One region of the Streptomyces sp. NPDC091272 genome, then DNA from elsewhere that is predicted to be linked to it. Evidence: riboswitches for the same ligand, from Rfam matches in the RefSeq annotation. Region 1 holds a riboswitch; each other region holds the start of a gene.
The links. Region 1 has a riboswitch for thiamine pyrophosphate ahead of thiC (phosphomethylpyrimidine synthase ThiC). Riboswitches for the same ligand answer to the same signal wherever they lie in the genome.

Region 1 (9,873 bases):
CACGATGGCGTCAAGAGGGACGGATGGGATCGTTCCGGCCACTTTCTTCTACGGCAGGGTTGGCGATGCGCGAGTCGGTTCAGGCAGAGGTCATGATGAGCTTCCTCGTCTCGGAGGAGCTCTCCTTTCGTATTCCGGTCGAGCTCATGTACCAGGCGAAGGATCCCTACGCGATCAAGCTGACCTTCCACCTGCCCGGTGATGCGCCTGTGACCTGGGCTTTTGGCCGCGAGCTGCTGGTTGACGGAATCAACGAATCCTGCGGCGAGGGAGATGTGCACATCTCCCCGACCGACCCCGACGAACTTGCCGATGTGCACATCAGGCTCCAGGTGGGCGCCGACCGCGCGCTTTTCAGAGCGAGCGCGGCGCCGCTGGTGGCGTTTCTCGACCGCACGGACAAGCTTGTGCCGCTCGGCCAGGAGCACACGCAGAGTGACTATGCCGGATGCCTGGAGGACGAGTTGGGCCGGATTCTGGCGGAGGAGAACGCGGGCTGAGGCCCGGCGGGTTTACCGCCCGCAGGACCGCTCGCAGGACCGCTCGCAGGACCGTTCGCTGGTCCCGGCCGTGGGTTGCGCCCGCAGGACCCGCCCGGATCGAAACGCCAGAGGCGGCCGGAGTCACCCGGCCGCCTCTTCTGTCATGTGCCCCTGGCGTGCGCGCACCCCCGGCGTACCGGCCGTGTCGGCGGTGTCGGCCGCGCCGGCCGGTGACAGCGGTCTCGGTCGCGCCGGTCGCGTCAGCCCTTGCGGCGCCGGCCGCGTCCGGTGCGTACCGGCATCGAGGGCGAGGCGGTGCCCGAGCGGTCGGCGGAGACGACCAGCGCGGCGAGCGCGGTGGTCACGGGGACCGAGGCGACCAGCCCGATCGAGCCGACGAGGGTGCGCACGATCTCCTGGGCGACGAGCTCGCTGTTGGCGACCGTCCCCACACTGCTCTGGGCGATCGAGAACAGCAGCAGCAGGGGCAGGGCGGCGCCCGCGTAGGCGAGGACGAGGGTGTTGACGACCGAGGCGATGTGGTCGCGGCCGATGCGGATGCCCGCCCGGTACAGGGCGCGCGGGCCCATCGTCGGATCCGCCTGGTGGAGTTCCCAGACGGCGGAGGTCTGGGTGACCGTCACGTCGTCGAGGACACCGAGGGAGCCGATGATGACGCCCGCGAGAAGCAGGCCGCTCATGTCGATGGAGGGGTACAGGGTGTGGATCAGGCCGGTGCTGTCGTCGATGTTTCCCGACAGGAAGGCCCAGCCGATGAAGAGGGAGCCCAACAGTCCGATCAGCAGCAGCGAGACGAGGGTGCCGAGGACGGCGACGGAGGTACGGGCGTTCAGCCCGTGGCAGGCGTAGAGCGCGATCAGCATGATGGCGCTGGCACCGACCACCGCCACGACCAGCGGGTTCGAGCCCTGGAGGATGGCGGGCAGGATGAACAGGGTCAGGATCGTGAACGACGCGACGAGCGCGACCAGCGCCATCACGCCCTTCATCCGGCCGACGATCACCACCGCGACGGCGAAGATGCCTGCGAGCACGGTGAGCGGAAGCTTCCGGTCCACGTCGGTGACGGAGTACTGCAGTTCACGCGGCGCGTCCGGGGCGTACGCGACGACGACGCCCTGGCCCTGTTCCAACTGCCGGGGGGCGCCGGGCTGGACGATCTCGGTGAAGGTGCGGCCCTTGTCCGCGCCGCTGGTCACCTCGACCGTCGCCTTCTTGCAGTCGCCCTTGGCGCCGTCGCCGCCCGGTGGTGACAACGGGTCCGCCTGGCCCTGCGGTTGCTGCGGCTGTTCGGCGACGTTCGCGGCCTTGCAGTCGATGGCCTCGACCTGGACGACGCGGCCCTGCTCGGTCTGCCGGTCGAAGCCCACGCCGGTGCGCTCGTGGGTGGGTGCGCCACCGGGCCACAGGATCGCGAGGCCGACGAGGACGGCGGTGGCGAAGGGGATCAGTACCGCCGCGATGACCTTGCGCAGGTGTTTGGAGACGGGGGCCGCGGGCCCGTGGCTGTGGCTGTGGCCGTGCGAGGAGGCCGGCGGCGAAGGGGACGGCGGGGGCGGCTGTGTGGACGGCGGACCGGACGGCGGCTGTGGTGGGGTCACCCGGCGATCATCGCAAGAACGAGGGGGGCCCTCTGTTCAGCGCGCCCGGAATGGCGCTAGCGTGGGGGCACCTTTGCACACGCGGGAGCTCGGAGCACCGGGCTGAGAGGGCGCTGACCTCCGTACACGTACGGAAACGGCTGCGTCGACCGCTGAACCTGTTACCGGGTAATGCCGGCGTAGGGAGTAGGTCTCATGACCACGATGGATGCACGCACGCCTGCCTCCGGCCAGGAAGGGCGCAAGCCCGGCTGGCACAAGGGGTACGTCGACGGATCACGTCCGGACCTGCGGGTGCCGGTCCGTCAGGTGCACCTGACCAACGGGAAGGACGTGACGCTGTACGACACGTCCGGCCCGTACACCGACCCGACCGTCGAGACGGACGTACGCCGCGGCCTGGCCCCGCTGCGCGAGAACTGGATCGTCGGACGCGGGGACACCGAGGAGTACGCGGGGCGCCCGGTGCGTCCCGAGGACGACGGCATCAAGCACACCTCGCCACGCGGGGGCCTCAGGAACCTCGACGCGGTCTTCCCCGGCCGTCCGCGCCAGCCCCGCCGGGGCCGGAACGGGCAGGCGGTGACCCAGCTCGCCTACGCACGGCGCGGCGAGGTCACCCCGGAGATGGAGTACGTGGCCATCCGGGAGAACGTCTCGCCCGATGTCGTACGGGAGGAAATCGCCGCCGGACGCGCGGTGTTGCCCGCGAACGTGAACCACCCGGAGATCGAGCCGATGATCATCGGCAAGCGGTTCCTGGTGAAGGTCAACGCCAACATCGGCAACTCGGCCGTCACCTCCTCCATCGAGGAGGAGGTGGACAAGATGACCTGGGCCACCAAATGGGGCGCGGACACGGTCATGGACCTGTCCACCGGCCGCAACATCCACACCACCCGCGAGTGGATCCTGCGCAACGCGCCCGTCCCGATCGGCACCGTGCCGCTCTACCAGGCGCTGGAGAAGGTCGACGGCCGCGCCGAGGCCCTGACCTGGGAGGTCTACAAGGACACGGTCATCGAGCAGGCCGAACAAGGCGTGGACTACATGACCGTCCACGCGGGGGTGCGCCTCGCGCACGTACCGCTGACGGCGCGCCGCAAGACCGGCATCGTCTCGCGCGGTGGATCGATCATGGCCGCCTGGTGCCTGGCGCACCACCAGGAGTCCTTCCTCTACGAGCACTTCGAGGAGCTCTGCGAGATCCTCGCGGCGTACGACGTGACGTACTCGCTGGGCGACGGCCTGCGGCCGGGCTCCATCGCGGACGCCAACGACGAGGCTCAGTTCGCCGAGTTGCGGACGCTCGGGGAACTCAACACGATCGCCAAGCGTTTCCACGTACAGACCATGATCGAGGGCCCGGGACACGTCCCGATGCACAAGATCAAGGAGAACATCGACCTTCAGCAGGAGATCTGCGAGGAGGCGCCGTTCTACACGCTCGGCCCGCTGACGACCGATGTGGCCCCCGCCTACGACCACATCACCTCCGGCATCGGCGCCGCGATGATCGCCTGGTGGGGCACCGCGATGCTCTGCTACGTGACCCCCAAGGAGCACCTGGGGCTGCCCGACCGGGACGACGTGAAGACCGGAGTCATCACGTACAAGATCGCTGCGCACGCGGCGGACCTCGCCAAGGGCCACCCGGGTGCGCAGGAGTGGGACGACGCGCTGAGCGACGCGCGGTTCGAGTTCCGGTGGGAGGACCAGTTCAACCTGGCCCTCGACCCGGACACGGCACGGGAGTTCCACGACGAGACGCTCCCAGCCGAACCGGCGAAGACGGCGCACTTCTGCTCGATGTGCGGGCCGAAATTCTGCTCGATGAAGATTAGTAGAAGCATCACAGAACAGTTTGCCCCTGACCTGCTCTCTTCTGCCTCGGATGAGGAGATCGAGGCCGGGATGCTTGCGAAGTCCAAGGAGTTCGCAGCAAGCGGCAACCGCGTGTACCTGCCCCTGGCTGACTGATCGGTTGATTGGGGTGGAGGCTCCCGGCGAGTCTCCACCCACAGTCTGGTGCTACACAACCGCCCTGTGACCCGCGCCAGTTGTCATAGGGCGGTGTCACAATGTTCCGTATGGGTGAAGAATCGCGCTCTTCGGCCGACACAGTGGTGGCCCCGAACGGTCTGTCCGAACACGAACTCAATCTGGGCGAACGACTGCTAGGCGCGGGTGCCATCCTGCTCCATCAGCAGGGCGACGGTGAGACAGCTGCGATAGCTGCTGATGTGATCACGGTAGACGTGATGCTGTGGGATTCGGACTTCGGCCAGGAAAACTACAAGGCTTTGCTGGAGATTGAGCCGCATCTTCTTCCTCGCTTCACGGAGGAGATCCTGGAGCGGATGCGCTCCGCCATGCACAGTGTGCTCCGCAGGGAGAAGCGGGACGCGTCCGTGGGCTACATCGAAGCCGTCCCGGTGATCCCCCGGGTGAGCGCGAACTGGCGCGAGCAGCTGAAGGCGGTTGGTGGCCCGAAACCCACGAATCAGGCACGCCGGGTGCGGTTGGAACCGCAGCATCCTATTGAGGACGGCCTCCACTTCACCAACGAGTGGGAGCACCGTGTCTACAAGGTGCTCGCACACCGGCAAGCGGACCTCCCGGACAACGACACGATCGGCATCATGCCCCTAGGTGCCATGCGCGTCCGCGGGCACACGTATGAGCCTGACCTGCTGATTACGTATCGCGGCTGTGCCGGCGTCATTGAGATCGATGGCCCTTACCACAAGGGACGAGCCTCCGACGACAAGGGCAGGGAACGTCTGCTTCGGAATGCTGGCGTCAAGTACATCGATCGCCTCGATGTCTGTGACTCCACAGACAGACTTGAGGTCGAGAAGTTCGTGACTGACTTTCTTAGGCATCTCGGCGGCTAGGACGGCTGCCCGTATCCGAAGGTGCTTGAGCCACATGCTGTGAGCGCTCGTGCTCGATGAAGATCAGTAGAAGCATCACAGAGCAGTTCGCCCCGGATCTCGCTGTGACCAGCGACGATGAGGTTCAAGCCGGGATGCTCGCCAAGTCTAAGGAGTTCGCAGAGTCGGGGCACCGGGTGTACCTGCCAATTGCGGACTGATCCTCTGACGTCAGAGCGGCCCCCCGCATCTCACGCTGTGCGGGGGGCCGCTGCTGTTCCGGAGCGGCAGCTACTGGGCCGCCCCCCTGGTCAGTTCGGTTACGAAAGTTGTCCACGCTTCGGCTCGCACGATGAATGCGGGCCCGTCGGGGACCTTGGAGTCTCGTACGGCCATCATCATGCCGTCGTCCAGTTGTGCGCCCTCCACACAATTGCCACCCTGGTCATTGCTGTAACTGGACTTGTGCCAGTCCATGCCTCGAACGGCCTCAGCGCAGAGGCGTGCACCCTCGACGCAGTCGCCACCCTGGTCATTGCTGTAACTGGATTTGAACCAGTCCGCGCCGCTGAGCGCACCTGCGTTGATGATGGTCACTAGCTGTGCTCCTTGATTGCTGTCTTGATCATGCTCAGGGACTCTTGCGGCCCTGCGGCGAGCGCGCTGAGATCTGCGAACGCGTCTTCGTACCGCTCGATGGCGTCATCCTGGCGGATCACCCACGCGTCGGCGAGGTTCTCCAGATACACGAGCGGCTTGAGGGCCGCACGCTCCGGGAACTGGAGAACGGAGAACTTCCCGTTCATGCCGGAGTGCGCGCCTGCCTTGAATGGCACGACCTGAATTCTGACGTTGGGGCGCGCTTCGACCATGGCGATGATGTGCCCCAGTTGGTCACGCATCAACGCGGGTGATCCGACCGTCCGGCGTAGTACCGCCTCGTTGAGGATCGCCGTGTACTTCAGTGGCGGCGTCGTGCGGTGCAGTACCTCTTGCCTGGTCGTGCGGACGGTCACCAACTTGTCCACGTCGTCTGCCGAGAGACCTTCGTGTGCCCGCTCGTGAATCACGCGCACGTACGCCTCGGTCTGTAGCAGGCCGGGGACGAACTCGGCCTCGTACGTCTGGAGCACTGTCGCCGTGGACTCCAAGCCGAGGAACGCTTTGAAGCCGGGCCTGATGATGGGCCGGTACTCGGCTGACTGCCACCAGTCACGTTTGGTCTTGGTCACGGCGGCGTACCCCTGAAGCAAGGCCCTCGTCTCCGGGCTGGCTTCGTAGATCTCGCAGAGAGCCATCACTTCGGCGGGCTCCACCGCCGCGTTCTCGCCGGTCTCCAGCCTGGTGAGCTTCGACGGGCTCCAGATGAGCCGCCTGCACACCTGGGCCGCTTTGAGACCCGCAGCTATCCGCAGGGTGCGGAGTTCGCTGCCGAGTTGAAGACGGCAGAGCGCGGGCGTTGCCGCCTCCACGTCTGTGATCATCTGCTTTCCCCTCTGCGATGTGTTCAGTGTGTCGGCGAACGTTCCGGCCGTGCAAGGAACGTTCTGCGGATTTGCGGGACCTCACGCGCTCGGATGCGAACTCGCCGTGACAGCAAGGAACTTGACGACCAAATTTGGCTAGCAGAATTCTGTTTTCACCGTTCCAGAGTAGCCACCGGAGTGTCAGTCTCGTGTGTAGTCGCTCGGCTCCAGACGGTTGCTCCTCTGGAGCGGGCTGGCGAGTCCGGGAAAGCATTCGCGGGAGAGTGGAGACGGTGAAGTGAGCGAGCAACAGGCGTTGGGTGCCGCTGAACCTCGGCCCGCTCAAGGCGACTTCGCCATTGACGAGCGGCGGAACAAGGTGGGCATAGTCCAGCTCACCACCCACCGTTACGTCCAACTGCGCCCCCTCGACCTCGGGGTTTCCTGGGATGCCGATCCGGCGGTTGTGCGGCCGTTGACGGTGCTGGAGTACCTGAGTGCGCGTGTAGCGGTCGCGAATGGGGCCCGGTGGTTGGTGTGACGCGGACTGAGGCGGTGGCGGCGATCGGGTCGTTGGTGGAGCACTCGGAGGCAGGCGCTCGGGGTGTGTGTCTGGCTGCTGAGGAGTGGGAGAGCCCGGCGACTCGCCGCGTGTCGTTCACGGTGTTCGTTCGGCCGCTGGGTGGTGGCAAGGAGTGGACGGCTCCGCCCTCGAAGGTGCGCCTGGTGGTGGATGGCGAATGAGCAGACCCGACTTCTGGTGCGAGATCACGGTGAGCGCGGGGGTGCAGGACTTTCCCTTACGTGGCTACCTGGCGTCTTCGCCTCGCCTGGCGGTGCGCTGGCTGCGCGAACAGGCTTCACGCCTAGCGGACTTGGCGGACCCGGCCCCCTCTGCGCCATGGCTTCAGTGCGAGTGCGACGCGGTGGCCGGCACTCGTGCGGTGCTGCAACAGGTGTCGCCCGAGCTGCCGGACGGGCCGCAGGAGTTGCGGTCCTGGCGTCATGACTGGCGGGGTCAGGAATCACTGATGGGCTCCCTCGCCGATGGCGGGCTGGTCCGCTTCGTCTCCGATACCGGCAGTGCGGTCCTGGTGTTCTCCGCGCGCCCCCTGCGGACGTACTTCGCTGATGAGTGGCGGTTGCGCGAACTACTCGTTCCGGTCTGACCCGGCCCCTTGAACTTCCGTCCTGGCCGCGTGAGCCCTCAGGAAGACCCGGCACTCCTGCCGGGTGGGGCTCGTGGCTCCCCTTCCCGTGGCCGGGGCGGAACCATTTCCCGTCCGGCTGCCTGAGTGCGGTCGGCAGCCGGACGGGGTACCACGCGGGCCCGTGGGCCTGCTCGCAAGGTTCGCAACGTTCGTGACGAGAGCAAGGAGACTGCTATGGGATGGGGAACAGGCAAGGGTGGCGGTGGCGGCGACGGGAAGCACTCCGGGGCCAAGGACCCGGGGAAGGACAAGCCCAACCCGGATACGAAGAGTCCGAAGCCTGAGCCGAAGCACAAGGGGAAGTAGGCGCCACGGAATGACGATGATCGGAGCAGAGGAGCGGGCCGCGATGCGCGGCCTGCTCCGCTCGGTGAGTGAAGATCTCGGGGCCCCGGTGTCGCCGGGCTGGGAGTCCGCGTTCTGGGGGGTGCCCCGGCATGCCTTTCTCCCGGAGACGGTGTGGGTGGGTGATGACCTGGAGGAGTGTTCTCGTTCGTCGGCCCCGGCGGAGTGGCTGCGGTGGGCGTACGCGGATGCTCCGGTGGTGACGCAGGTGAACGACGGCCTGGAGGCGGAGGCGGGGGACCGGTGGGCGTCGTGTTCGGCGTCGGCGCCCTCGATCGTGTTCCGCATGCTCGACCTGCTGGATGTGCAGCCTGGTCATCGGGTGCTGGAGATCGGGACGGGGACGGGGTGGAACGCGGGTCTTCTTTCCCATCGTGTGGGCTCGGACCTGGTGTCTACGGTGGAAGTCGATCCGATGCTCTCCGGGCGGGCGGCACGGTCGTTGAAGGCTCTGGGCCTGGAGCCGGATGTGGTGTGCGGTGACGGGGCGTTTGGTGCTTGGTCGCGCCACCACTTCGATCGGGTGATGGCCACCTGTTCGGTGCGGTCGGTGCCTGCGGCCTGGGTGGATCAGGCGGTGCCCGGCGGGGTGATCCTGCTCCCGTGGGAGTCGCCGTGGTTCTGCTTCGGCCTGCTGCGGTTGATCGTGGACGGGCATGGGGTCGCGTCGGGGTCCTTCTTGCCGCACTCGGCGTTTATGCCGATGCGCCAACAACGCGTGAACCTGCGCATCTTCCGGGATGTGGTCCGCGATGAACACGTGCCGGCCGAATCACACACCGAGGTTGACCCCCGGTGGCTGGCGGGCGGGAACTGGTCGGCGATGTTCGCGCTGGGGCTGCTGCTGCCGAGGGTGTGGCACACCTGGCACGAGAACCCAGACGTGGACGGTGTGACACAACGCCTGTGGCTGGCCACTACGGACGCCACTTCGTGGGCGGCGGTGGACTGGGACGGAACGAGCCGGGACCGGTTCACGGTGTGGCAGCACGGGCCGGTGAACCTGTGGGACATGGCGGAAGCGGCTTATCTCTGGTGGAGCAACGCGGGCAAGCCGGGGCCGGAACGCTTCGGGATGACCGTGGACGCCGACGGCACTCACACCCCGTGGCTGGACTCCCCGGACCGCCCGGTGCCTCGTCTGTGACCTGGCGGGCGGGGCGGGGTGGGAAAAGCGGCCCGCGGATTTCTCCGCGCAGAGCAAGGCACCTCACCTCTGGCCCCGTACGCACTCGTCATCCAAGCTTGACCCGCTCGCGCACTGCCGGAAGCAGACCATGAACAGCTTCTGGACGTTGGACCGTGTCCGCACCTGTTTGCGCACGTTCCGCGACCTCGACCACACGCATCAACTCGGCCTCTTAGCCTTTCGGTTGGAAACCTGGTGGTGTCGGCACGTGTGGCAACGGGAGCTGTACCGGCTCCTTGACGCCTCCCTCCTGGTCCACGGCGGACGCTCGTGTCCCATTGAGCCGCCCTACACCCGCCCCTCCCGCCCTCGGGGCAACGCATGACGTAACTACCCCCGGGCGCCTCTGCCCCGGCTGTCTGCCTTCCGCGCTGATGGCCGGGGCTGTGCTGCCGTACTGGGGGAGTGCTCAGCATGCGCACGCGGGTGGCCGGGGCGGCTTTGGCCGGTGTCCTGTTCGGGTTGGGGTCGGGCATGTTCAGGGGGCCGTACGCTGGCCCGGCAACTCGGGCAGTCTGTGGACCTGCCCGGAATTTGAACGAGTGGCCCCCTGGACTTGTCCGACGCGGGCCCCGATCCGAACAGGTGGGTAAAGCCGCCCCGGACGCCCGCCCCAGCCACGGCATCGTGAGCACCCCGATGCCTGCCGAGGCTTCTCCGACCGCAGTGCTGCACCGTTGGT
Region 2 (9,873 bases), on a different contig from region 1:
CCACTGCGAGACCGCCCCGCTGCGCTGCCCGCGGCCGACGTACCCGTAGAACCCCTTCTTCTTCCGGGTGAGCTCCAGCGCGGTGGACATCAGCGCGTCCAGGGTGCGCGGCGGCCCGTCGACGAGGTCCTTGCGGTAGTAGAGCGTGGGGCGTTCGGTCACCACGGGGACGCTCAGCACCTTGCCGCCCGCCACGGAGGCCTCGCGCGGAGCCTTCTGGAAGTCCGCCCAGGCGAACTCCCGGTCGCCCTCGACGCGGTCGGTGAGGTCGGCGAGCCAGTCGTTGTGAGCGAAGACCAGCTGCTCCTGCAGCGCGCGCACCATCATGACGTCCACGTCGGTGCCCGAAGCGTTGAGCTTGACGTTGTAACTGCTCGACAGCTGGTCGGCGGTGAGCAGGGTCATCGAGACCCGGCGTCCGATCCGCTCCTCGAACTCCTCGGTCCGCCGCTTGACCGCCTGCGACCACACATGGTTGATCGCCATGATCCGCAACGGGCTGTTGGCCGAGGCCTTGGCGCGCTGCGGTGAACAGGCGCCCAGCGCACCCGCGCCGACGGCCCCCGCCGCGCCCGCGGCCAGCCTGCCGAAGGAGCGCCGGCTCAACAGCTGGCTGCTCGTGGACATCGTTGTCCTCGTCTCTGTGAGGGTGTTCCCGAGGGTGAGTTCCCGTAGTGCCTTGGTGGGTCTCTCGCTCTCCCGACCACTGGTCCAACTGGTAGGACCAGTTGGATCTGACGGGACCGTAGCAGGATGCGCATGCGCGGGAACAGCCCCTGAGTGAAAGATCCGTACAACGGAACGGTCACGCCGCGCCTCTATCCGGGCGTTGACCTCGGGCGTTGACCGGGGGTCAACGTTCCCCGGTGCTACTTACCCGCCCGGCCGTCCGCCCGCCGCGCCTGTGACCGGTCCAGCAGCGTCTCGATGTGGTTGCGCGCCATGATGTCCACCTGCACGTCGAGATCCGCGCCGTACGTGCGCAGACCGAGCATGAGGTGCTCGCGCATCCGCGTGGCCGCGAGTTCCTCGTCCCGTGCCTCGATCGCCTCGAAGATCTCCGGGTGGTGCGGCACCCCGGGCTCTCCGATGGAGGGGTCCGAGTTCGAGCGGAGCATCATCTCGAACATCATCCCGCTGATCGACGACAGCATGATCCGCAGTACCGGATTCTTGCTCGCCACCGCGATCGCGTCGTGGAACTCCATGTCCGCCTGTGCCTTGACCACGACGTCCTTGGCCGACTCCAGGGCGTCCCGCGCGCCACGCAGCACGGCGATGTCCTCGTCCGTGGCGTTCCTGGTCGCGAGCCTGACCATCTCGACCTCCAGCGGGAGCCGCGCCTCGATGAGCTGACGGACCGTCGGGCGGCCCGCGCGGTACAGCGAGTCGTACTCCCTGGCCCGGCCCGAGCTCTGCTCCCGTACGAAAGAACCACGCCCCGGCGCGACTTCGATGAGGTGCTGCGCCTCCAGCCGCCGCAGTACCTCGCGTACGACATTGCGACTGGAGCCGAACTGCGCGGCCAGCTCCCGTTCGGAAGGCAGCTTCGCGCCGACCGCGATCCCGCCCGACCGGATCTCGTGCTCCAGCTGACGCGCGATCCGCTCCGTCAGCAGGCCGCGCTCAGCGGGTTCGGTGGGACGGTCCGACTGCGCGGAATCCGGCGAAGGAGAGGGAGCGGACGGCTGCATGGTCGCAGCGTACAGCCGTCACGAGGGCCGGAACCGGCCGAGGGGCAGGAGCTGTCGGGGGCAGGGAGTGCGGGTGCCCGGGACGGCCGGGCAGGGTGTTCGGGATGGCCGGGCAGGGTGTTCGGGATGGCCGGGCAGGGCGCTCGGGCTCGCCTGGCGAGGTGCTCGGCTCGCCGGGGCTGGGTGTGCGAGGACCGGCTTTGGCCGTCGGGGAGCACCGGTTGCGCCGATTGCCGTGAGTATGAACGTATTACTCCACTTGGCTCCGGAAAGACGAAATGTCCTCGTCGTCCTCTGCTGCGTGTGTTCTGTATGAGGCGTCACTGGATTCGTCTCAGAGGAGAGACTCGTGCTTCGTCGCATCGCAACTGCCCTGGCCGTGGCCACCGTTGCCGGTTTCATGGCAACCGGCACCGCCGTCGCCGCCGACAACGACAACGGCGTCTACGGCGAGGGCCGTCACGCGAGCCACCAGGCCTACAACCTGGGCGGCCCCTACGGAATCACCCACACCGGCACCAAGGTCGGCGGCTACCGCTACGCGGTCTCCTTCGACCACGCGGACAACGACGACTGACACTCCCAGCCAGGTGGCCAGGGAGTCCGCCCCACCGGACGACCGCCACCGGCCGGGGTGAGCACCACCCGGTAGAGCGACCTGAGGCCCCGCCGCCAGCGGGGCCTCTGTCGCGTCCGGCCGCGTCTCAGCGGGTCACTCGGCGGGCCTGGGCCGGGTCGGGCCTGCGCCTTCGGCCCACCGCGAGGGTGGCGAGGGCGGCCACCGCGAAGGAGAGCAGGGAGGCGCTCATCCACGGCTGGACGGTGAGGCCCACGGCGCCTTGCAGCCAGGCCCAGAAGTCGGACCAGCCGGCGATGTTCGTCGGCGCGATCAGCTGGTAGGCGGCGAATCCGAGTACCCACGGCACGAGCATGACCGCGCGGGTGGGGGCCTGTTCGGAGACGTCCCAGGCGCGGTGGCCGCCGAGCACGAAGAAGTCCACCACGAGGACGGCGAACATCGGGATGAAGACCGCGCCGATCAGGTAGAGGAAGCTGGCATAGCTGTCCATGTTCACCAGGAGCGCCAGAGCGGTGGCCACAGTGCCGCTGACCAGGCACAGGACGCGGCGGTCCGTCCGGGGCAGCAGGTTCTGGGCGGAGACGGCGGTGGAGTAGACGTTGGCGAAGGACTGGTCGACCTCGCGCAGCACCAGGACGCCGAAGCAGATCACGCCGACGCTGGTGGCGGTGAACGGGTCGAAGACCTTGTACGGGTCGGTGCTGTCGAACGCGATCACTGCGAGGGCTGCCACGCCGAGGACCGAGCCCGCGATGCCCGCGAGGGTCTGCCCGACCACCAGGCCGCCGAACGCCTCCTTCTCGCTGCGGGAGTGCCGTGAGTAGTCGGCGACCAGCGGCAGCCACGAGATCGACACGGCGATCACGCTGTCGGCGGCGAACCAGAAGTCCTTCCAGGAGCCGCCCTCCATCGGGATGCCGCGGCCGGCCAGGTCCCAGCCCAGGTACAGGATGGCCAGGACGACGGCGACGGTGACGTAGCGGCGGATGATGCGCAGGGCGCCCAGCGGACGCAGGGTGAGCGCTGTCGTCACCGCGCCCGCGACGAGTACGTACAGCCAGCCGGGGCCCGGCTCGCCGAAGGCCTGGCGGGCCAGGATCTTCAGACCGGTGGAGATGACCACGAGTTCGAAGACCGCCCAGCCGACCATCTGCAGCACGTTGAGGACGGTGGGCAGATAGGACGCCTTCGCGCCGAACAGGCCGCGCAGCAGGACCATGGAGGGCGCGCCGGTGCGGGCCCCGGTGACGGCGGCGAGACCGAGCGCGAGCGTACCGATCAGGGTGCCGACGACGGACGCGGTGACGGCGGCGGCGAACGACAGGGTCGGACTGCCCGTGCCCAGCGGGTCGAGGACGACCAGCATGCCGCTGAAGCCGAGCAGGCTGACGCCCAGGTTGGCCCAGAAGGCGCCCTGGTCCAGGCCGGTCAGGACCTTGGGCGTGGGCTGGCCGAGGGTGAGCGGCGCCTCGTTCGCGGGGGCCAGGCCCGGAGCGGCGGGTTCGGTGCCGGTCGTCACTTCGCGGGCTCCGAAACCTGGGCAGGGGCGGCGCCGAAGGGCCAGGACTCCATCCGCCAGGCGGCGTCCCAGAACATCCACTCCCAGGTGGAAGCGGTGGTGAACGCCGTACGCATCCGGGCCCGGGTGGCCGGGTCGGCCTGGTCCGCGAGGCGGCCCACGATCTGTCGGGCGCGTTCGGTCGAGGCTTCGAACTCCTCGTCCGCGTAGGTGCCGATCCAGTCGCCGTAGGGGTGGGCGGCGAGGTCGCCGGCCTGGCCGAGGAGGGTCCGGCCCACCTCGGCGTAGATCCAGAAGCAGGGCAGGACCGCGGCGGCCAGCTCGGGATAGCCCTGGGTGTGGGCCACGGAGAGCAGGTAGGAGGTGTATCCGGTGCAGGTGGGCGAGGGCGCCCAGGCATCGACGTCGACGACGTTGGTCTCGTGCAGGCTGCTCTCGACGACGACGGCGTCGTGCGCGGACTTGGCGAAGAACGCGATGTCGCGGGGCCGGTCCGCCTTCGCGGCGGCGCTGGCCAGCGCACGGGCGTAGTCGCGCAGGTAGAGGGCGTCCTGGGCCAGGTAGTAGACGAACTTCTCCCGGTCCAGGGTGCCGTCACCGAGGCCGGTGACGAACGGCAGCTTGTCGATGGCCGCACGTATCCCGGCCGTGTCCGTCCACAGGCCGTCGCAGAAGGTCGTGGTCATGGGGCTCAGCTCCAGTACTGGTGGAAGTGGTGGACGGGGCCGTTGCCGCGCCCGACACGCAGGGTGTCGGCCGCGCGCAGGGCCCCGGTCAGGTACTCCTTCGCGGCGCGGACGGTGGTGTGCCAGTCGTCGCGCTGCGGGCGGAGGGCGGCGATCGCGGCGGAGAGGGTGCAGCCGGTGCCATGGGTGTTCCGTGTGTTCACGCGCGGCGCGGACAGCTCGACGACGCCCGCGCCGTGGGCGGGGTCGACGAGGACGTCGACGGACTCGGTGTCGTGCGTGTGGTGGCCGCCCTTGAGGAGGACGCGGCTTGCGCCCGTGCCCAGGAGAGCGCGGGCCTGCTCGACGGCCTCGGCGCGGTTCCGCGCGGCGGCGGTGCCGAGGAGGTCGCCGGCCTCGGGCAGGTTGGGGGTGACGAGGTCGGCGAGCGGCAGGAGACGCTCGCGCAGCACCGCCACCGCGGCGGGCTCCAGGAGGCGGTGGCCGCTCGTCGAGACCATGACGGGATCGAGGACGACGTACCGGGGCCGGTGCCGCTCCAGGGCGTCCGCGACGGCCGCGGCGATGGCGGCGTCGGCGAGCATTCCGATCTTGACCGCGTCCACCTGGACGTCGGCGAACAGAGTGTCGATCTGCTCGGTGACGAACGCCGGGGGGACGGCATGGATGCCGGTGACGCCCCGGGTGTTCTGGGCGGTCAGGGCCGTCACCACTGCTGTCCCGTACGCGCCGTTGGCGGAGAACGCCTTCAGGTCGGCCTGGATCCCGGCGCCGCCGGAGGGGTCGCTCGCGGCGATGGTGAGGGCGATGGGCGGGGTGGTCACGAGGGTTCCTCCTGTCGCAGGGCGTGGACGAGTGAACGTGCCGCGGCCTCGGGGTCCGGCCGGCCGCAGACCGCGCTGACGACGGCGATCCCGGCTGCGCCGCCTGCCATGACCGAGGCGGCCTCGGCCACGCCGATCCCCCCGATGGCCACACAGGGCAGCGGGCTGTCCCGGACGATCCGGGCCAGGCCGGCCGGCCCGAGCGGTGCGTCCGCGTCGGGCTTGGTGGACTGCGGGAACACCGGACCGACGCCGAGGTGGTCGACGGCGTCCGGCACGTGGGCCAGCTGCTCGGGCCGGCTGACGGACAGACCCACGTACGCGTGTGGACCGAGCAGGCGCCGAGCGGTCTCGGGGGAGACGTCCCGCTGCCCGAGGTGGACGCCGTCCGCGCCGAGCCAGGCCGCCACGTCCAGCCGGTCGTTGATGATCAGGGGGACGCCGGTGCCGTCGAGTTCGGCCTGGATCGCCCGCCCGAGCGAGAACAGCGCGCGGGCGTCCGCGTCCGGGTCGCGCAGCTGGACGGCGGTGACGCCGCCCCTGACGGCGGCTGCCACGGTGCCGGCGACGCCACGGCTGCCGCAGAGACGGGTGTCGGTGACGAGGTACAGGGAGAGGTCGAGAGGAGGTCGCGGGGATTGCAGGGGTCGCAAAGGTCGCATGGGCAGGTCCTTGGAGGCCTCCGGCCGGCTGAGGGCACGGGAAGCGCATCGGGATGTACGGGCAGGAAGTACGGGCAGGGGAGGGCCCTAGCGCGCAGGAGCGGTTTCGGCGGGTGGCCTCCGGGCCGGCCGCCAGCACGGGAACCCCGCGGTACGCGCGCGCTCAGCGCAGGTTGACAGCCTCGACGAGCCGGTCCTGGCCGAGCGCGTACAGAGCGTCGATCAGGGCGACGGCGAACGTGCCCGGCCCCGCGGAGCGGCTCGCGGCGTCCTCGGCGGCCACGGTGAGCAGCGCGGTCGCGGCAGTCGCGGCCAGCAACGCGTCGTCCGTGACGGCGGTGCAGGCGGCAACCAACGCGCCGAGTGCGCAGCCCGTCCCCGTCACCAGCGGCAGCAGCGGGTGCCCGTTGGCCAGGCGCACCACGCGTGTCCCGTCGGTGAGGACGTCCTGCGGGCCGCTCACCGCCACCGTGCAGCCGTACCGTCCGGCAAGTGCGGTGGCCGCGGCCAGCGCCGCCTTGGGGGCGTCCGCGCTGTCCACGCCGCGTCCTCCCGGGCCGCCGTCCAGCGCCAGGATCTCGGAGGGATTGCCGCGGACGACCGCGGGGGGCGCGATGTCCAGCAGTTCGTGGGCGAGCCCGGTGCGCCAGGGCAGCGGACCGACCGCCACCGGGTCGAGCACCCACGGCCGCCCGGCCCCGGCCGCTGCTGCGACCGCGACGCGCATCGCCTCCGCCGTCACGGACGTCACCGTCCCCAGGTTGACCAGGACGCTCCCGGCCACCCGCGCCATGGCGCCGGCCTCCTCCGCGCTGTGCACCATCGCGGGGGCGGCGCCCACCGCGAGCAGCACGTTCGCGGTGAACTGCGACACCACGACATTGGTCAGACAGTGCACGAGGGGCCCGGAGCCCCGCAGCGAAGCGACCACGCCCGCCACGTCCTCGCGGGAAACGGCAGAGCCGTACCGGCCGGGTATGGAGGCAGTATCCATCGTCAGCACCCTTCCTACGCCGGCATTACCCGGTCCAGGTTCATGCGGTCGGCGGAAAGGGGAGCCAACAGCTCCCGTCCGCCCTCTCAGCCCGGCTGCTCCCGAGCTCCCGCGGTGGTCGCTACGCAATGTACCCCCTTAGGGAACGGCAGTTCGCACTCGGGCCCCGGCGGTCCGTCCCGCGGGCGCAGGTGGCTCAGACGTCGGCCACGCACCGGAAGCCGATGTTGCCGCTGCTGCTCTCCTCGGTGTTCGAGGTGCGGGCGGCCACCCGGTAGCGGTTGCAGTACGAGGCGTGGCACAGGTACGAGCCGCCGCGCATGGCCCGTCCGGCCCGGCCGGAGCCGAAGGGGTCGGCGGTCCACTCCCACACGTTGCCGACCGTGTTGTACAGCCCGAAACCGTTCGGACCGTACGCGTCGACGGGGACCGTTCCCACCTGCCCGTCCTCCTTCTCCGTGACCAGCGGGAACTCGCCGCGCCAGATGTTGCACCGCCAGGCGCCCTCGTGGTCGAGGTCGTCACCCCACGGGTAGCGGGCACCCGGCAGGCCGCCGCGGGCCGCGTACTCCCACTCCGGTTCGGCCGGCAGCCGCTTGCCCGCCCACACGGCGTACGCGCGGGCGTCGTCCCAGGAGACGTGCACCACCGGATGGTTGTCCTCGTACACGGATCCGGGCCCGTACGGTTCGCGCCAGGACGCGCCGCGGACCCCTCGCCACCAGGGGGTCGCGGCCGGGGCGGGGGAGGCGTGCACGACGGCGGGATCGAGGAGACCGGCGAAGACGTACGACCAGCCGGTGCGCTCCGCGGTGGTCCGGTGTTCCGTGGTATCGGCGAATAGCCGGAACGCGGCGTTGGTGACCGCGGTCGTGTCCACCCGCAGTGCGGACAACTCCACTTTCCTGACCGGTCCTTCGGCGTCCTGCGGATTGGCGTACCGGTCCTCGTTGCCCATCAGGAAGGCGCCGCCCGGGAGTTCGGCCATGCCCGCGTACCGGTCCGGGTCCGGGAGCGGGGTCGGGTCCAACTCCGTTGTGTACGCGGCTGGTCGGCCGGCCACCGGCCGCGCGGGAGCGCAGCACGGTGCGGGTTGGTCCGGCATGAAGTCCTCTTGGTGGAAGGGTGGGTGGCAGGGCCGGTGGGCGGGGCGGTGGACGGGGCGGTGGTCAGCGTGAACGCCGTGCACCAGTGTGCGGGTACGTCCGAGCCGCCAGGTGCGCCGTCACAAGCTTTTTATGTTGTGTACATGGTTATCCCGGCCCGTACTGCGCATGATCGGCGCACCTGGCCGCCGAGCGGAGCCGTCCGCGCCCCAAGGAGTCCCCATGTCCAGTCGTCGACACTTCCTCGCCGGGTCCGCAGCGGCCCTGGGCCTCGCCGCCGTGCCCGCCGCGCCCGCATCGGCGCGGTCCGCCGACTCCCGTGCGGGCGGCGGCCGGGCGGCCGTCCGCGCACCCAATCTCGTAGTGATCCTGGCCGACGACCTCGGCTACGGTGACCTCGGTGCGTACGGCCAGAAACTCATCACCACTCCCCGGATCGACCAACTCGCCTCCGAGGGGCTTCGGTTCAGCGACGCGTACTCCCTGGCGGCGGTCTGCGCGCCGTCCCGCTGCTCCCTGCTCACCGGACTGCACACCGGGCACGCCGCCGTGCGGGCCAATCCGGACGGGCCGCAGGGGCCGCTGCGTGACGGGGACACGACGTTCGCCGAGGTGCTGCGCAGCCGCGGCTACCGCACCGCGGTCATCGGCAAGTGGGGCTTCGGCCCCGAGCAGGGCGATCAGGCCAGTCATCCCAACGCGCGCGGCTTCGAGGAGTTCTACGGCTACATCGACCACGGCCACGCCCACCAGTACTACCCGCAGTACCTGTGGCACAACGGTGTCAAGGAGCCGATCCCCGCGAACGAGGGCAACGCCAAGGGCGCGTACGCCCCCGACCTCATCGAGCGGCACGCGCTGGAGTGGATCGACGCCCGTGCCGACGAGCCGTTCCTGCTGTTCCTCACGCCCAACGTCCCCCACTCCCCGAGCGACATCCCGGACAGCGGCGCGTACGCCTCCCGCCCGTGGACCCAGCAGAACAAGGGGCACGCGGCGCAGATCAGTTACTTCGACGCGACCGTCGGCAAGGTCGTCGACAGGCTCAGGGCCCGGGGCATCGCCGACGACACCATTCTGTTCGTCACGAGCGACAACGGGCCGCACGAGGAGGGCGGTGTCGACCCGGACCTGTTCGATGCGGGCGGGCCGCTGCGCGGCTACAAGCGCAACCTGTACGAGGGCGGCATCCGGGTCCCGCTGATCGCGTGGTCGCCCGGCCGGATCGGCAAGGGCACCACCGACCGGCCGACCCCGCTCACCGACGTGCTGCCCACCCTCGCGGACCTCGCGGGCGCCCCGGCCCCCGCCGACATCGACGGGCTGTCCGCCGCCCCGCTGCTCGCCGGCACCGCTGACGCCGCCCGGCACAACCACCTCTACTGGTACCGGGACGAGCGCGGCGTCACGAGCCGGGCCGACAAGCAGGACAAGGGCCGGGCCACCTGGCTCGCGGAGGCCGTACGCAAGGACAGGTGGAAGGCCGTGCGGTTCGCCCCGGTCCGCGACCACAACCTGCCCGACGGACAGTGGCAGGTGGAGCTCTACGACCTGTCGAGCGACCTCGGCGAACAGCGCGACGTCGCGGCGCAGAACCCCTCCGTCGTCACCGGCCTCGTGGCGCTGATGCGCTCCTCGTGGGCCGACTCCTATCCCCGCAAGCCGCACGGCCTGCGCGTCACCGTGCCGGAACAGGCCTCCCCGGCACAGGCGTTCACCGTCTCGGCGACCTTGGGCAACGCCTCGGCCAAACCGTGGACCGACGCCCTGCTCACGGTGCGGGCGCCCGCGGGCTGGGCGGTCAGGGC
Region 3 (9,873 bases), on a different contig from region 1:
GACAAGCTGGACCCGGACCGCGAGCCCGGCCGGCTGACCTTCATCGTCCGCATGGGCGCCGACAAGGTCCGCGACAAGCTGCCCGAGCTGGTCGAGAAGGTCACCGCCTCCGGCGCCACCGTGGCGTGGGTGACGGACCCGATGCACGGCAACACCTTCGAGGCCGCCTCCGGCCACAAGACGCGCCGCTTCGACGACGTCCTGGACGAGGTCAAGGGCTTCTTCGAGGTGCACAAGGGCCTCGGCACCCACCCGGGCGGCATCCACGTCGAACTCACCGGTGACGACGTCACCGAGTGCGTGGGCGGCGGACACGAGATCTTCGTCGACGACCTGCACCAGCGCTACGAGACGGCCTGCGACCCGCGGCTCAACCGCAGCCAGTCGCTGGACCTGGCGTTTCTGGTGGCGGAGATGTACCGCGACCAGTAGGCGGGACGCGTACGCGTGACGGTGGGGCACGGATCCTTGTGATCCGTGCCCCACCGGCGTAACGGGGGTTTCCCGCACACCTCGCCACGGGTAAGGTTAGGTTTACCTGACCAAGGACCGGCCTGGCTGAGGGATCGAGGTGTCCGCGTGTTCGTCTGCTCCTGCTTCGGCGTGACCGACCAGCAGATCAAGTCGCACGCCGCCGCCGGAGCGTGCACCCCGCGCCAGATAGCCTCCGTCACCAAGGCCGGCACGGACTGCGGGAACTGCGTCCGTACCATCCAGGGACTGCTGGGCCGGGGTGCGTGCCCGCGCCGCGACCTCATCGAGAAGCGTCAACTGGCCGCCACGGCCGAGCAGGTGGCCCAGGAGACGGACGACAGGGCGGCGGCCTAGGCCCCGCTCGGCTGCTCGATCAGCTGGGCGATGTAGAGCGGCTCACCGAGCTTCTCCACCAGCTCCAGCTGGGTGTCGAGGTAGTCGATGTGGTGCTCCTCGTCCGCCAGGATGTCCTCGAAGATCTTGCAGGACGTGATGTCGCCCTTGGCCCGCATAACCTCGGCGCCGCGCTTGAGGCGGTCGATCGCCTCGACCTCGATCTGCCGGTCGGCCTGGAACATCTCCGTGACGGTCTGGCCGACGCGGACGTGGAAGAGCCGCTGGTAGTTCGGCAGGCCGTCCAGGAACAGGATGCGGTCGGTCAGCAGCTCCGCGTGCTTCATCTCGTCGAACGACTCCGACCGCGTGTAGGCGGCGAGCTTCGTCCAGCCGAAGTTCTCCTGCATCTTGGCGTGGAGGAAGTACTGGTTGATCGCCGTCAGTTCGGCGGTCAGCTGCTCGTTGAGAAATTCGATGACCTCGGGGTCGCCCTGCATCGCTGGGGCTCCTTCCAGGGGTGTGGCCGGGCAGAATGCGCGAATCCTCGCACCGCCCCCGAGGACCCGTCCAGTAAGTGCATGCTTAGTAGGAGTTGCCCGAATCGGGCCAGACCCGGTCATGACCACCCTCCGTGGTCTGTCACCATGGAAGGCATGGGTCAGCCGGAAAGCCGGGATTACCGCGAAATCGAGCACTCCGAGCTTCCGCCGGGACAACGGCTGCAGCGCGGCTGGCCGGTCACCCACTACGGGCCCGTCCCGAAGTTCAAGCCCGAGCGCTGGGAGTTCCGCGTCTTCGGCGCGACCGCGGACGGCGAGAAGCACTGCTGGAACCACGAGCAGTTCTCCGCACTGCCCTTCGACACGGTCGTCGCCGACCTGCACTGCGTGACGAAATTCAGCATGGTGGGGGCCGAATGGGGTGGCGTGGCCGCCCGTACGGTACTGGAACTCGCCCCGCCCGCCCCGAACGTCACGCATGTGATGGTGTGGGCCGAGTACGGCTACAGCGCCAACGTCCGCATCGAGGACTTCACCGACGCACGCACCATCTTCGCCACGCACAAGGGCGAAGACCTGCTCACCGCCGAGCACGGTTTCCCGCTGCGCCTGGTCGTCCCGCACCTGTACGCCTGGAAGGGCCCCAAGTGGGTCCGCGGCATCGAGTACATGACGGCGGACCGCCGCGGCTTCTGGGAGGAGCGCGGCTACCACAACCACGGTGACCCCTGGCGCGAGCAGCGCTACTCCTACCAGGAGGAACCGGGGGACGGCCCCGAGCTGTAGCGCCGCCGGGCCGAAGGACGGCCCCGAGCTGTAGCGCCGCCGGGCCCGAAGGGCGGCCCGCGGGCCCGCGGGGGCTCAGAACGCGCGCAGCGCCTTCAGCCGGGCCACGTCCGCCGCGTGCCCCTCCTTGCCGCCGGGGGTCTCGATCACCAGCGGCACCCCCTCGGTCGCCGGGTGCGCGAACAGTTCACGGAACGGCTCCTCGCCGATGTGCCCCGCGCCGATGTTCTCGTGCCTGTCCTTGTGCGCCCCGGTGACGTCCTTGGAGTCGTTGGCGTGGACCAGCTTGAGGCGCCCCTCACCGACGGTGTCCACCAGCAGGTCGAGGGTCTGCTTCATACCGCCCGGTCCCGCCAGGTCGTGGCCCGCCGCGAAGATGTGGCACGTGTCGAGACAGACACCCAGCCTGGGATGCGAGTCCAGGGCCTCGAAGTACGGGCCGAAGTCCCAGGTCCGCGAGCAGAGCGAGAAGCCCTGTCCGGCGGTCGACTCCAGGAGGAGGTACGGGTCGTCCTCGTGGGTCAGCTCGTCGAGCAGCGGCAGCATGTGCTCCCGGACCTGTGCCAGGGCCTGCGCGCGGGGCCGCCCACCGGTCGCCGAGCCCGTGTGCACCACGACCCCCAGGGCGCCGATGTCGCGGGCCCTGCGCAGCGAGTGACGCAGTGAGTCCACCGACCTCTCGGCCGTCGCCGCGGTGTGCGAACCGAAGTTGATCAGGTACGGGGCGTGGACGTACGCCGGGATCCGCGCCTCGGCGCAGGCGGTGCGGAACTTCTCGTCCTGCGCGGGGTTGCCTGCCGGGGTCGCCCAGCCGCGCGGGTTGGCCACGAAGACCTGGACGGCCTCCGCGCCCATCTCACGGGCGTACGGCAGCCCGGTCGAGGCGAGTCCGCCCGCGACGGGGATGTGACCGCCGACCGGGTTGCGGGGCACGGGGACTGCGGCGGGGGGCTGGGTGGGAGTGTCTGCGGTGCTCATCACCGTCCAGGATGCCGCACCCCACCGACACCCCTGGCCGCAGGCCTCCGGCTAGAGGACCTTCGTCGTGATGGTGATCGTGCTGCCCTCCGGGGCCCGCTCGCCGCCGGCCACCGACTGCTTGTCGATCACCTTGCTGAAGGACAGGAACGGCCGCTCCACCTCGACCGCGAAGCCCGCCTCCTTCAGGGCGCGGGCCGCCTCGTCGCGGTCCTTGCCGACCACGTCGGGCACCTGGATCATCCGGGGCCCCTTGGAGACGGTGAGCGTGACGCGCTCGCCCTCGCCGAGGCGGGTTCCCTCGGCCGCCGACTGCCGTGCCACCTTGCCCGCCTCCACGGGGGAGTGGACCTGCCCCGGCGCGACGGTGACCTTCAGGCCGAGCCCTTCGAGCCTGCTCCTGGCGGCGTCGACGTCCTGCCCGGTCACGGACGGCACGTCCACCGGGGAGCCCTTGCTGACGACCATCGCCACCGCGGAGTCCGGCGCCCGGCCGCTCCCGGCCGCGGGGTCCGTACTGATCACGGCGCCCTGCGGGACGTCCTCGCTGAACGCCTTGGTGACGACGCCGGGCGCCAGCCCCGCGTCCTTCAGCTCGTCCCTGGCCTTCGCGAGCGGCACCCGGGCGAGGTCGGGGACCTTCACGATCTCGGGGCCGCGCGAGAGGACCAGGGTCACCGAGCCGTTGGTGCGGATCCGCTCGCCGGGCGCCGGGTCGCTGTTCAGTACGGCGCCGCGCGCGACGGTGTCGCTGAACTTTCGGTCCACGCCCTTCACGTCGAGACCGGCGGCTGCCAGCTTCGTGCGGGCGTCCTTCTCCGACTGGCTCAGCAGCGGCGGGACCTGGGTGAACTGTCCGGAGTTGATGTACCAGACCCCGGCGCCGAGTCCCAGCACCAACAGCACGGCCGTGACCAGCGCCAGCAGTCCGCGGCGCGAGGGCGACGGCCGCCGCCGGCGCGCAGGCACGGGCTCCTGCGGCAGCGGCGTCCGCAGCCTGCTGGTGTGCTGTTCGGTGGGCAGGGTGCGCGGGATCACGCTGGTCCGCTCCTCGGGACCGGCGCTCGGCGCCTCCTTCGCGCGCGGCGGCACCACGTCCAGCTGCGCGTCGTCGAGCACGGCCCGCGCGGCCCGCGTCAGCCCCAGCAGCTCCACCGCGTCGAACGGCCGGGCCTGCGGATCGCGTGCGGTGGCGCGCGCCACCAGCTCGTCGAGCTCGGGGGCCAGGCCGTCGGCCGTGGCGGACGGCGGCGGCACGTCCTCGTTGAGGTGGAGGTAGAGCACCTGGGCGGGGGTGGCGCCGGAGTGCGGCCTGGCGCCGGTGAGCATCTCGTACAGGACCACACCGCAGGCGTACACGTCGGCGCGGGTGTCGGCGGTGCCGTGCTCGATCTGCTCGGGGGCGAGGTAGGACACCGTGCCGAGGACGGACCCCGTCGTGCTGGTGACCGTGTCCACGGCGCGTACGAGACCGAAGTCGGCGACCTTCACCCGGCCGTCGTCCCCGATCAGGACGTTCTCCGGCTTCATGTCACGGTGCACGAACCCGGCGCGGTGCGCGGCGCCCAGGGCGGCAAGCACCGGCTCCAGGATGTCGAGCGCGGCCCGCGGCTGGAGGGCGCCGCGCTCGCGCAGCACGTCGCGCAGGGTGCAGCCGGCGACGTACTCCATCGCCAGGTAGACGTAGTTCCCGTCGGTGCCCTGGTCGAAGACGCCGACCACGTTGGGGTGCGCGAGCCGGGCGACGGACTTGGCCTCCCGGATGAACCGCTCGACGAAGGAGCCGTCGGCGGCCAGCGAGGGGTGCATCACCTTGAGCGCGAGCTCCCGGTCGAGCCGGGTGTCCACGGCCCGGTAGACCGTGGCCATCCCGCCGACGGCAATGCGTGCCTCGACGCGGTAGCGGCCGTCGAGCAGCTGCCCGACGAGGGGGTCCTGGAGGGTCGTGTCCACGAAGGGAGTCTACGAGCCGGTGGCGACGGGCCGGACGACGATCCCCACAGCCACCCGTACTGAAGCCGAGCTGTGACAGGGCGGGCAAGGGAGCGGCCCCCGGCGGACGCCGCGCCCTCGCCCGAGCCCCGGCCCCACTCCCGCTGACGCCCCGGCCCGCGCCCCCGGCCCCGCTCCCTCCGACGCAGCGCCCCCCCGCAGCCCCCGCCCCCCTCAGAACGCCGGCCGCTCCGGGTCCAGCCTGGCCCGCCCCTCCTCCGGGGACGACGCCCGCGCGAAGTACCGGCGCGGAATCCGCCCCGCCCGGTACGCGAGCCGCCCCGCCTCCACCCCGTGGCGCATCGCCTCCGCCATCAGCACCGGCTCCTGCGCCCGGGTCACCGCCGAGGCGAGCATCACACCCGCGCACCCCAGCTCCATCGCCAGCACCGCGTCCGACGCGGTCCCCGCCCCCGCGTCCAGGATCACCGGCACCCCGGCCCGCTCCACGATCAGCTCGAAGTTGTGCGGGTTGCGGATGCCGAGCCCGGAGCCGATCGGCGAGCCCAGCGGCATCACCGCCGCGCAGCCCACGTCCTCCAGCTTCCGCGCGAGCACCGGGTCGTCGTTCGTGTACGGGAGCACGGTGAAGCCGTCGTCGACCAGCAGCTCCGCCGCGTCCAGCAGCTCGACCGGATCGGGCAGCAGGGTCCGCTCGTCCGCGATGACCTCCAGCTTCACCCAGTCCGTGCCCAGCGCCTCCCGTGCGAGCCGCGCCGTGAGCACGGCCTCGCCCGCCGTGTAGCAGCCCGCCGTGTTGGGCAGCACCCGGATGCCCAGCCGCTCCAGCAGGGACAGCACGGAGCCCTGCACCGACGGGTCCAGCCTGCGCATCGCGACCGTCGTCAGCTCGGTGCCCGAGGCGACGAGCGAGCGCTCCAGCACGTCCAGGCTCGGCGCGCCGCCCGTCCCCATGATCAGCCGGGACGAGAAGCCGGCGCCGCCCAGTTCGAAGAGATCGTCCGCCATGTCCTTCAGCCTCCCTGGACCGCGGTCAGTACTTCCACGCGGTCGCCGTCACCGAGGGCGGTGGCCGCCCACCGGCCCCGCGGTACCACTGTCTCGTTGAGTGCGGCGGCCACGCCCGCGTGGGCGCGCGTGAGCGTCGCGACGAGGTCGCCGAGGGTCGTGCCGACGGAGACCTGGTGCCCCTCGCCGTTCATGGTCACGTGCACCGAGGTACTCATGCGGACAGCTCCTGTCGTTCCTGTCGTACGGGCGGGGGTACGGGCGCGAAGCGCCGCGGGGTGAACGGCCTCGCCGGGCCCGGGAGCTCGCCGGTGGTCAGCACGTCCGCCATGACGTCCCCGGTGACGGGCGTCAGCAGCACCCCGTTGCGGTGGTGCCCGGTGGCGAGCAGCAGGCCCGGCAGGGCGGTCGGCCCGAGCAGCGGGGCGTTGTCGGGGGAGCAGGGACGCAGCCCCGCCCTGGTCTCGGTGAGCGGCAGCTCGGTGATGCCCGGGACCAGCTCGTGGGCGTCGCGCAGCAGCTCGTAGACGCCGCCCGCGGTGACGGTGGTGTCCCAGCCCAGTTCCTCGGAGGTCGCGCCGAGTACCAGCTCACCGTTCTCACGCGGCACCAGATAGACCTCGCCGCCGCGCACCACGGCGCGCACCGTACGGCTCAGGAACGGCGCGTACGAGGGCGGCACCGTCAGCCGCAGCACCTGCCCCTTGACCGGGCGCACCGGTGGCAGCACCTCTGGCGGTACCCCGGCGAGCCGGCCGCTGAGCGACCCGGCCGCCAGCACCACCTGGTCGGCGACCAGCTCGCTCCCGTCGGCCAGCAGGGCGCCCGCCGCCCGGTCCCGTACGACGGACAGCCTCTCCGCTGCCGCACGGTGCACCACCACACCGGCGCGACCGCAGGCCGTCACGAGGGCCGCTGCCAGGCGTCTGGGGTCGACCTGGTGGTCGCCGTCCACCCGCAGCCCGCCGCGCACGCCGGGGGCGAGCATCGGCTCCAGGCGGCGGCACTCTCGTCCGGTCAGCCACTCCGACTCCAGCCCGGACTGCCGTTGCAGGGTGTGCAGTTCACGCAGGTGGGCCCGGTCGTCGGCGTCCAGGGCGACGGCGAGCGTGCCGCACGCGCGGTAGCCGGTGTCCTGCCCGGACACCTCCTGGAGCTCGGCCACGAAGTCCGGAAAGCGGCGCGCGGAGGCGAGGTTGAGAGCGAGCAGGGTCTGCTCGCCGTGGTGGAGCTCGGTGACGGCGGCGAGCATTCCGGCCGCCACCCCGGCCGCGCCGCGACCCGGTTCCGGGTCGGCGAGCGCGGTGCGCAGACCGCGCTGCGCGGCCCGCCAGGCGGTGACCAGACCGATGATCCCGCCCCCGATCACCAGGACGTCGTACGGCCGTTGTCCCGAGGGTTCAGAAGACTGCATGGGCGTCCAGCCCCTCCCTTCGCCGGCATGATCCGGATCAGGTTCGTACGGTCGGAGGCCGGTGGCGCCTCCCTCTCAGCCCGGTCCGCCGGGCTCCCGTGAGTGCTTGTACGGTGACCAGACTAATCCTTGGGTTCCACGTACTGTGAGGGAGCGCCCCCGTGCCCCGTTCGCTCGACGGACTTCTCCTCGCGCCGGTCGCCGACCAGGCCCCGGGGCAGGTCGGCACCGCCACCCGCTTTGCCTACCACGAGCAGGACGGCGTGATCTGGGCCGATTACGCGGGCGGTGACGTGGTGCGCGGGCATCTGGTCGGCACGCGCGCGGGGGACCGGCTCGACTTCAGGTACGTACAGCTGAAGCGGGACGGAACGACATCGTCCGGACACTGTCTGTCCGAGGTCACGCTCCTCGTGGACGGCCGCGTTCGGCTCCGGGAGAGCTGGGCATGGGACTCCCAGGACGGCAGTGGCACGAGCGTGGTCGAGGAGCTCGCGTCCTGACGGACCCGGACCCGTGCGAGGAGCCCTTCCTGACGGGGCGTCAGATACGTAAGGTGATCGGGTGAGCGAGCAGAAACGAATCGTCGTCGTCGGCGCGGGCATGGCCGGTGTGCAGACCGCGGTGGCCCTGCGGGAGCAGGGTTTCGAGGGCCGGATCACCTTGATCGGCGCCGAGCACCACCCGCCGTACGACCGGCCGCCGCTGTCCAAGGCGGTCCTGCTCGGCAAGACCGGGACGACGGCCTTCGAGGTCGACTTCGACGCGCTCGGGGTCGAGCTCCGGCTGGGGCTCCAGGTCACCGGGGTACGCCCGGCGGACCACGAGATCGACACCCCGGCCGGCCCTCTCGCGTACGACTCGCTGGTCCTGGCCACCGGGGCGGACCCGGTCACCCTGCCCGGCACCGTCGGTGTGCCGGGCGTCCATCTGCTGCGCACGCTCGACGACGCACTGCGGCTGCGCCCGGTGCTGGAGGCGCAGCAGGACGTGGTGGTGGTCGGCGCGGGCTGGATCGGTGCCGAGTTCACCACCGCCGCCAGGGAGGCCGGCTGCACGGTCACCGTGGTGGAGGCCGCCGACCGGCCGCTCGCCGGGACGATGCCCGCCGAGATCGCCGCCCCGATGTCCGCCTGGTACGCCGAAGGGGGAGCCGAGCTCCTCACCCACGCGCGCGTGGCGGCGGTCGAGCCGGGCGCGGTGCTCCTCGCCGACGGCCGCCGCATCCCGGCCGGCGCCGTCCTCGTCGGCGTCGGCGCCAGACCCGCGACGGCCTGGCTGGCGGGCTCCGGGATCGAGCTCGGCCCGGACGGCTCCGTCACGGCGGACGCGCACCTGCGCACCTCGGCCCCCGACGTGCACGCGGTGGGCGACTGCGCCTCCTTCCCCTCCGGGCGGTACGGCGCCCGGCTGCTCGTGCACCACTGGGACAACGCGCTGCAGGGCCCGCGCACCGTCGCCGCGAACATCCTGGGCGGCGCCACGCTGCCCTACGACCCCGTGCCGTACTTCTGGTCCGAGCAGTTCGGCCGCTTCGTGCAGTACGTCGGCCATCACGCGGACGCCGACGAGATGATCTGGCGCGGCGACCCCGGCGGCCTCTCCTGGTCGGTGTGCTGGCTGCGCGGCGGCGCCCTGGTGGCCCTGCTCGCGGTGGGCCGCCCGCGCGACCTGGCGCAGGGGCGCAAGCTGGTGGAGGCGGGGGCGGCGCTCGACCCGGAGCTGGCCGCCGATCCCTCCGTACCGCTGAAATCGGCCGTGCGGAAGCTGTAGGGGCCCCAGCGGGGCAGGGCGGATCCCCCGCCCGGACGGGCCCGGGTACCGGCTGTCGGTCCCAGGTGGCAGGCTTGTCCTGTGACCGAGATTGACGCAAAGATCGATTCCCTCGTCCCCGCCTGGCTCTACCTCCCCGACATCGCGGAGATGCTCGACCTGGAGGTGACGAAGGTGCGGCAGCTGGTGAAGGACGGCCAGCTCATCGCCGTGCGGCGGGGTGAGAACCGCGCGCTCCAGGTGCCTGCCGCCTTCCTCGACGGCGACAAGATCGTCAAGGGCCTGCCCGGCCTGCTGACGGTCCTCAAGGACGACGGCTTCTCCGACGAGGAGATGCTGGAGTGGCTGTTCACCGCCGACCCGACCCTGCCCGGCACCCCCGCCCAGGCCCTGAGCGAGAATCGCGGCACGGAGGTGAAGCGCCGCGCCCAGGCGCTCGCCCTCTGAACGAACGACGCCGCACCACCTCTCGGCGGTGTGCGGTCCGCCCCTCGGGGTGCGCCGCACACCCGCCGCCGCACCACCACGGGGACGGCCCCGCCGGGTGACGACGCGGGACGCCCCCCTGCCGCCGCAGCGCGGGGAGCGACCCAGCCGCCCCGCGGCGGCCGACCTCACCGACCGAGCGCGGGGAGCGCCCCGCCGACCGAG

Region 2: it holds a riboswitch for thiamine pyrophosphate, as region 1 does, so the genes downstream of both, thiM (hydroxyethylthiazole kinase) here and thiC (phosphomethylpyrimidine synthase ThiC) in region 1, are expected to answer to the same signal.
Region 3: it holds a riboswitch for thiamine pyrophosphate, as region 1 does, so the genes downstream of both, thiO (glycine oxidase ThiO) here and thiC (phosphomethylpyrimidine synthase ThiC) in region 1, are expected to answer to the same signal.

What each region holds. Positions count from the first base shown of each region.
Region 1 covers NZ_JBIVVC010000003.1:576,281-586,153, forward strand. The annotation lists gene ACIQM4_RS11910 (SsgA family sporulation/cell division regulator) at 66-500, shown strand; gene ACIQM4_RS11915 (YibE/F family protein) at 743-2,104, opposite strand; TPP riboswitch at 2,176-2,307, shown strand; gene thiC (phosphomethylpyrimidine synthase ThiC) at 2,300-4,084, shown strand; gene ACIQM4_RS11925 (hypothetical protein) at 4,195-5,001, shown strand; gene ACIQM4_RS11930 (DUF397 domain-containing protein) at 5,272-5,577, opposite strand; gene ACIQM4_RS11935 (helix-turn-helix domain-containing protein) at 5,577-6,464, opposite strand; gene ACIQM4_RS11940 (hypothetical protein) at 6,745-6,987, shown strand; gene ACIQM4_RS11945 (hypothetical protein) at 7,187-7,615, shown strand; gene ACIQM4_RS11950 (hypothetical protein) at 7,832-7,963, shown strand; gene ACIQM4_RS11955 (methyltransferase) at 7,974-9,149, shown strand.
Region 2 covers NZ_JBIVVC010000016.1:153,456-163,328, forward strand. The annotation lists gene ACIQM4_RS32220 (ABC transporter substrate-binding protein) at 1-627, opposite strand, end outside; gene ACIQM4_RS32225 (FadR/GntR family transcriptional regulator) at 870-1,694, opposite strand; gene ACIQM4_RS32230 (hypothetical protein) at 2,044-2,271, shown strand; gene ACIQM4_RS32235 (purine-cytosine permease family protein) at 2,399-3,793, opposite strand; gene tenA (thiaminase II) at 3,790-4,479, opposite strand; gene thiD (bifunctional hydroxymethylpyrimidine kinase/phosphomethylpyrimidine kinase) at 4,485-5,303, opposite strand; gene thiE (thiamine phosphate synthase) at 5,300-5,965, opposite strand; gene thiM (hydroxyethylthiazole kinase) at 6,129-6,959, opposite strand; TPP riboswitch at 6,953-7,082, opposite strand; gene ACIQM4_RS32260 (formylglycine-generating enzyme family protein) at 7,156-8,064, opposite strand; gene ACIQM4_RS32265 (sulfatase-like hydrolase/transferase) at 8,288-9,873, shown strand, end outside.
Region 3 covers NZ_JBIVVC010000007.1:360,057-369,929, reverse strand. The annotation lists gene ACIQM4_RS21850 (class II 3-deoxy-7-phosphoheptulonate synthase) at 1-432, shown strand, start outside; gene ACIQM4_RS21845 (bacterioferritin-associated ferredoxin) at 580-828, shown strand; gene bfr (bacterioferritin) at 825-1,307, opposite strand; gene ACIQM4_RS21835 (sulfite oxidase-like oxidoreductase) at 1,464-2,096, shown strand; gene ACIQM4_RS21830 (deoxyribonuclease IV) at 2,172-3,074, opposite strand; gene pknB (Stk1 family PASTA domain-containing Ser/Thr kinase) at 3,126-5,027, opposite strand; gene ACIQM4_RS21820 (thiazole synthase) at 5,241-6,035, opposite strand; gene thiS (sulfur carrier protein ThiS) at 6,041-6,253, opposite strand; gene thiO (glycine oxidase ThiO) at 6,250-7,449, opposite strand; TPP riboswitch at 7,447-7,559, opposite strand; gene ACIQM4_RS21805 (hypothetical protein) at 7,611-7,952, shown strand; gene ACIQM4_RS21800 (NAD(P)/FAD-dependent oxidoreductase) at 8,014-9,222, shown strand; gene ACIQM4_RS21795 (Rv2175c family DNA-binding protein) at 9,304-9,669, shown strand.